2 regions of the Micromonospora sp. CNZ285 genome follow, and region 2 is predicted to be linked to the other one. Evidence: riboswitches for the same ligand, from Rfam matches in the RefSeq annotation. Region 2 holds a riboswitch; the other holds the start of a gene.
What was found. Region 2 has a riboswitch for cyclic di-AMP ahead of CLT75_RS16715 (VldE C-terminal domain-containing protein). Riboswitches for the same ligand answer to the same signal wherever they lie in the genome.
Positions count from the first base shown of each region.

Region 1 (3,407 bases), 1.7 Mb from region 2:
CCGTCCGGGCGCAGCCCGAGGTCGTTGACGAGCGGGGCGTCCGGGCTCGGCGCGGTCCGCAGGATCACCGACGAGGAACCGCGCGACGGGCACGGCTCGGCCGGCGGCCGGGGCGTCGGGACGCCGGGCGGCTGCTGGTTGCAGCCGGTGAACGCGGGCCGGTTGGTGGCGAAGTCCGGGTCGATGGTGACCAGGCCGGTACGCGGCGTGCCGGTGCTGCGGAACGGCGCCTTCATCAGGTCGAAGTAGTGCGACCAGTCCCAGTACGGTCCCGGGTCCCAGTGCATCCCGCCCACCGCGCCGGCGTTGATGCCGGGCACGTTGTCGTGGCCGATGATGTGCTGCCGGTCCATCGGGATGCCGAGCTTCAGCGCCAGGTGCCGCACCAGCTTGGCGGAGGTGCGGTACATCGCCTCGGTGTACCAGGTGCCCTGACCGGCGAAGCCCTCGTGCTCCAGGCCGATGGACTTGGCGTTGACGTACCAGTTGCCGGCGTGCCAGCCGACGTCCTTGGTCTTGATGTGCTGGGCGATGTAGCCGTCCACCGAGCGCAGCGTGTAGTGCCAGCCCAGGTAGTCGGCCCGCTTCACCAGGTCGACGCTCGGGCCGAAGTAGCCCTCGGTGTCGTGGATGACGATGTACTCGATCTTCTGCTGCTTCGGCCGGTCGCCCAGGTCGTGGTTGCCGTAGTCGCCCGGGTCGTCGCTGAGCTGCTCGTACGGCGCGGGGATCCACTCGCAGGCCAGCCGTACCGGGCACTCCAGCCCGTCCGGCCGCTCGGCGTTGCGCAGGCCGAGGCGGGCCAGCCGGGAACGGTCCGGCTGCGCGGCGGTGGCGGCGAGCGTGACCCGCTGGCCGTCGTCGGTGGTGCGGCTGGCGCCCTGGCCGAGCTGGTCGTAGACCTCGTCGGCGAAGGCCGCCGCGGCGTCGGAGGTGTCCGCGCCGGAGTACCGGGCCACCGCGCCGTACCAGGCCGCCGGGTCGGTGCCGGCGCCGACCGGCCCACCCAGAGCCTTCTGGTACGACGCCAGCAGCGCGGCGCCACCGCGGATGTTCGCGGCCGGGTCGGTACGGAGCGTGTCCGCGTCGAGCCCGGTGAGCGCGGCGGCGGCGTCGAGCGTCTGGAGCGAGGCGGGCGGCAGCGGGGTTTCCCGCTCCGGCGCGGCGGCGGTGGCCGGGTCGAGCTTCAGCGGCCGGGAGTCGTCGCCGCGCGGGTCCTCGTCCTCGTCGACGTGGGCGCTGCCCGGCATGGCGAGGATGTGCGCGGCGTCGGTCAGGTGCATCGGGCCGTAGCCGCCGCTGGTGCTCGGCTGCCCGGTGTGGGTGTCCCAGCGGGACTCCAGATAGGAGACACCGAGCAGCACGTTCTGCGGCACGCCGTACTCGGCCGCGGCGGCGGCGTATTGTTGTTGCCTGTCGCTCGCGGGCGCGGACGTGTCCGGCGCGGCTGTCACCGGGCCGGTCGTCGCCAGCGCGGTGGCTGTCGCCACTGCGGCGGCGAGCAGTATCCGTCTGCCCGACGGCGGGGCGGAGAGGTGCATCGAACCTCCTGGACAGGGATGGGGGTCACTGCGTCTCCACCCTCACTCCGCACACCCGCAGGGGTCAATACCTTTCCAGTGAGTAATCAGCCTTGAAAGAAAATTTCACCTCCGCCCCGGGTGCGGCCCTGGATCGCGTACGGAGTGTCACGGCGCTGGAAGTTGCGGATCGATAACGGTGGTCCCTACTCTGGTGAATCGTCGGCCGCACGTCTCACCGTCCAACCCGGTCGGTGACGGTCCGACACCGCCGAGTCGCCTCCGGGCGAGCCGGGGAACCAGGTACCTGGGGTGAATCCGCAGCGATGCGGTAGGGCGGCTCCCTTCCCGCCCGAATCCGTCAGCTAACCCGGTAGGCGGTACGGAAGAAGGAGTACGGACGCCCGGTGGCACTCCATGCCCCGCGGCCGTCGTCGAACCGGTCGGTCGACCGGTCCTTCGTCGCGCCGCGTTCCCGCTGGTCCCGCTTCACCACAGCCCTCGCCGCACTGGTCGGCACCGCCGTCGTCCTGACCGGCGGCGCCACGGCGGCACACGCCGAACCCTCGGTCGCCGAGATCGAGGCCCAGATCGACCGCGACTGGAACAAGCTCGAACCGGTCATCGAACAGGTCAACGCCGTACGCGGGCAGCTCGCCGCGCGGCGCAAGCAGGCCGACGCGCTCGGCCGGCAGATCGCACCCCTCCAGGCCCGGGTGGACGCCGCACTCGGCCAGGTCGGCGGGCTCGCCGCCGACGCCTACAAGGGCGACAACCTCTCCACCGTGAACGCGCTGCTGGGCAGCCGCTCACCCGGCGACCTGGTCACCGGCCTGGAACTGCTCGACCGCTTCGCGCACCGTCAGCACGAGCAGGTGCGCTCCGTCGCCGCGCTGCGCGACGAACTGGCGGCGAAGAAGAAGCCGCTGGACGAGATGATCGCCGGTCTGGCGCGTACCGAGGCCCAGCTCGCGGCGAAGAAGAAGCAGATCGACGCCGAGATCGCCAAGCTGGAGAAGCTGCGGCTCAAGGTGTACGGCAAGGGTGGCGGCGGCCCGCTGCGCCCGGCGCCGTGCCCGGCCGGCTACCCCGGTGGCCCGGCCGGTGCGGCGGTCAAGTTCGCCTGTGCCCAGATCGGCAAGATCTACGTCTGGGGCGCGGCCGGACCGGACCACTTCGACTGCTCGGGCCTGACCATGGCGGCCTGGGCGAAGGGCGGCGTCTCGCTGCCGCACAACGCGCGCCAGCAGCACGACGTGACGAAGCGGGTCAGCCGGGCCGAGCTGCGCGCCGGTGACCTCGTCTTCTACTACGGCGACCTGCACCACGTGGCGATGTACGTGGGCGACGGCTGGGTGGTGCACGCCTCCCAGTCCGGCAAGCCGATCACGATGAAGCGGGTCGACGACGGCGACATCAACAGCTACGGCCGCCCCGGCTGAGGTCGTGCTCCGGGGCTCCGCCGGTGACGGCGGCGCCCCGGGCGCGGCGCCCCGGGCGCGGCGCCCCGGGCGCGGCGTCAGCGCGTCGGCCAGGTGCGCCAGCTCTGCCAGGACCGGCTCGGCGTCGGACCGCGCTGCCCCTGGTAACGCGAGCCGTAGACGGCCGAGCCGTACGGGTGCTCGGCCGGCGAGGAGAGCCGGAAGATGCAGAGCTGCCCGATCTTCATGCCCGGCCAGAGCGTGATCGGCAGGTTCGCCACGTTCGACAGCTCCAGCGTGACGTGACCGGAGAAGCCGGGGTCGATGAAACCGGCTGTCGAGTGCGTCAGCAGCCCCAGCCGCCCCAGACTCGACTTGCCCTCCAGCCGGCCGGCGAGCTGGTCACCCAGCGAGATCACCTCAAGCGTGGACGCGAGCACGAACTCGCCCGGGTGCAGCACGAACG
Region 1 covers NZ_SPQD01000001.1:5,403,551-5,406,957, forward strand. Annotated here, with positions in the region: gene CLT75_RS24645 (peptidoglycan recognition protein family protein) at 1-1,541, opposite strand, end outside; cyclic di-AMP (ydaO/yuaA leader) riboswitch at 1,780-1,914, shown strand; gene CLT75_RS24650 (C40 family peptidase) at 1,928-2,962, shown strand; gene dcd (dCTP deaminase) at 3,040-3,407, opposite strand, start outside.
Region 1: another riboswitch for cyclic di-AMP. It lies ahead of CLT75_RS24650 (C40 family peptidase); the one in region 2 lies ahead of CLT75_RS16715 (VldE C-terminal domain-containing protein).

Region 2 (3,407 bases):
AGGTGCTCGCGAAGGGCCGTCCGTCCCGGATCGAGCTGAACATGCGGCTTGTCACGTTCATCGACTCGGTCGGCATCAGCGCCATGGTCGCGGGCTTCCAGACCTGCGAGGTCAGCGGCGTCAAGCTCGTGGTCATCGAGCCGAGCCGGTTCGTGCACCGGCAGCTCTGGGTGACCGGCCTGCTCGGCCTGTTCGGCGCGCCCGAGCCGTGGTTCGCCGACGACACCCCCGAGGTGCTGCCCGGCGCTTGAGCGCCGTTCACACCCCCTGCGGCCAGGGGACCTTCTACCCGTTGCCAGTCCGGCGTCGGTACGGGACGATCGTCGCGACGCACGACGGCGAGGGGGCCCGCTTGCAGAGCAGCGACAGCTTCAGCTACACCGTGCAGGCCCGGTGCACCCGGGCCGAAGCGGTGGCCCTGCTGGGTGACCTGAGTCGCCAGGGCGAGCTGCATCCGCTGATCGTCCGGGTCCGGAAGCTGCCGGCCCGGCCGGGCGCGCTGGCCAGCTACGCGATCACGGACCGGCTGCAACTCGGCCCGCTGCACTTCCCGGTCACGTACCAGGCGGACGTGCTCGTCGCCAGCGAGGACGAGGTCGTCACAGTGGCGCGGCAGCAACCCGCGACGACCGTCCGCAACCACACCCGCCTGCGCGACGAGCCGGACGGCACGGTACGCATCGACGTGGAGATCACGCTCACCGCGCCGGCACCGCTGTTCGGGTACGCGTTCCGCCAGGCCCGGGCTGCTCACCTGGGCCTGGCGGCGCGTCTCGGCGCGACCCTGGAGGGCCGACCGGCCTGATCCGGCCGACCCTCTCAGGCGTGGCTCAGTACACCGACAGGTGCACGTGGTTGGTGTGGTCGCTGGACGGGTCGCCGTTGCCGCCGCTGTACGACTTCCACCCGCTGCTGGGCAGCCAGATCTGCTTGAACCAGATCACGTAGAGCACGGCGAGCGGGTCGGCGTTGCGCACGAAGTACGCGGCCAGGTTGTTGCCGTACGTCCGGTCACCGCCGGAGGCGACGCCGCCGAAGCCGTCCTTCTGCGCGGCGAAGTCGCAGGCCCGCCCCTTCGGATGCTCACCCGAGCCGCTCGGCCGGTGGCACGAGACGTACCTGGTGAAGCCGGCCGCCTTGGCCTGTTGCAGCGCGTGCAGCGTGCGCGGCGTGATGCAGCCGTCCGCCGGGGTGGGGTCGTTGACGCTGCACGACTCCGACGGCCAGGAGCCGTCCGAGTTGCGCGGCGCCGGCTTCGCGTTCTTGCTGGAGGTGCCCTGGACGCTGCCACCGCCGCTGCTGCTGCGCGAGGCCCGGTCGTTCGCCACCTCAAGGGCGCGCTCGGCCTGCTCCTTGCGCTTGGCCATCACCGTCACCTGCTTGCGCTGCTCGCGGATCTCCCCGTCGAGCTGGGCGCGGGTGCGGGTGGCCTCATCGCGGGTGGCGATCAGGTCGCGCAGCGTACGGTCCTCGTGCGCGGCGACCTGCTCCAGCGCGGCGGCCCGGTCCATGAAGCCCTCCGGGCTGCTGCTGCCGAGCAGCGCCCCGGCGGTGCCCAGGCGGCCGTTGCGGTACGCCACCGCGGCGATCTCGCCGACCTTGGCGTCGCGGACGGCAAGCTCGGCGCCGACCGTCTTGAGCTGGTCGTTGAGCTGTTTCTGGCGGGTCACCGACCGGTTCAGCGCGGCCTTCGCCTCCAGCCAGCCCTTGCTGGCCGCGTCGAGCTGGGCGCGCAGTTCCGGCGTGCCGCCCTCGTCGTCGCCGCCGGGCGCGGCGGCGAGCAGGCCGGTCACCGGCGCCGCGGAGGCGGGGGAGACCGGAACGGTCGCGACGCCGAGGGTCAGCGTCGCGACGAGCAGGGCCGCCAACCGGGCGGCCGTCCGTCGTACAGGTGCCACTGGGGGCATTCACACGTCCTTCCGTCAACGCCGACCGGGTTAGCTGACGGGTTCGGGACGGAAGATCCCTACCGCTGACGCGGATGCACCCCACGTACGTGGTTCCCCGGCTCGTCCCTGCGGACGATTAGGCGACGGCCGCCCCACCGGGGCCGGGTGGCGTCCGCGGGTGCGGCCGCGACCGAGACTACCGGCGCTGCCCGGGCGCGGCTCCGTCGAGCAGCGCCACTAGGCGGGGCAAAACCGGCATAAGACTACATTAGCCACAGTGATTTAAGTGTGTCCTAATCACCACTCGGTCTGTCCGCACACTCCGGCCGACGCTCCGGGTTCGACCTGCAACGTGGCGTGATCGATGGAGAAGTCCTCGTGCAGGGCGGCCCGCGCGGCGGCCAGCACCCCGGCCGGGTCCACACCCGGGTCGGTGGTCAGGTGCGCCGAGGCCACCTCCATGCCCGAGGTGAGCGTCCAGACGTGCAGGTCGTGCACCTCGGCCACGCCCGGTACGGCGGCCAGCCGGTCGTGCACGGCGGTGACCTGGAGGTGCTCCGGCGCGGCCTGCACCAGGATGCGCAGCGCGGCCCGGCCGAGCCGCCAGGTGCGCGGCAGGATGAACAGGCCGATCCCGACGGCGACCAGCGGGTCCGCCCACCACCAGTCGGTCACCGCGATGACCAGCGCGGCGGCGATCACGCCGAGCGAGCCCAGCAGGTCGCCGAGCACCTCCAGGTACGCCCCGCGCAGGTTGATGCTCTCCTTCGACCCGGCGCGCAGCAGCGCGAACGCGACGATGTTGGCGAGCAGGCCGAGCACCGCCACCACGAGCATCGGGCCGGCCAGCACCTCCGGCGGCTCGCCGAACCGGCGTACCGCCTCGACCAGGACGTAGATCGCGACGGCACCGAGCAGTACGGCATTGGCGAGGGCGGCGAGCACCTCCAGCCGGTAGAGCCCGAACGTGCGCTGCGGGTCGGTGCCGGCGCGGCGGGTGGCGGTGATCGCGGCCAGCGCCATGCCGATGCCGAGGACGTCGGTGAACATGTGCCCGGCGTCGGAGAGCAGTGCCAGCGACCCGGTCGTGAACGCGGCCACCGCCTCGACCACCATCAGGGCGGCGAGCAGCGCGAAGGCGGCCCAGAGGCGGCCCCGGTGGCGGTGCGCCGCGTTGGTCACCGCGCCGCTGTGGTCATGACCTGCGCCCACGCCAACACCCTTCCTGCCCCGTACCGGCCAGGCCCAATGTATGTTCACATCGCTATGTATGCAACTGAACTGTGGGTGACGGCGGGGCCGGTCACCCCACCGGGTCGAGCGTGGTGAGGCGCTGGGTCGCCCGGGACAGCGCCACGTAGAGCGTGCGCACACCCGATCCCGGGTCGGCCCGGATCTCGCTCGGCGCCACCAGCACCACGCCGTCGTACTCCATGCCCTTGGCCTGGAGGCTGGTCACCACCTGGAGGCGGCCCGCGCCGAGCCCGCCCAGCCAGCCCGCCACCTCGTCCCGGCGCG
Region 2 covers NZ_SPQD01000001.1:3,716,706-3,720,112, reverse strand. Annotated here, with positions in the region: gene CLT75_RS16725 (STAS domain-containing protein) at 1-251, shown strand, start outside; gene CLT75_RS16720 (SRPBCC family protein) at 353-805, shown strand; gene CLT75_RS16715 (VldE C-terminal domain-containing protein) at 831-1,907, opposite strand; cyclic di-AMP (ydaO/yuaA leader) riboswitch at 1,912-2,042, opposite strand; gene CLT75_RS16710 (cation diffusion facilitator family transporter) at 2,187-3,101, opposite strand; gene CLT75_RS16705 (AAA family ATPase) at 3,193-3,407, opposite strand, start outside.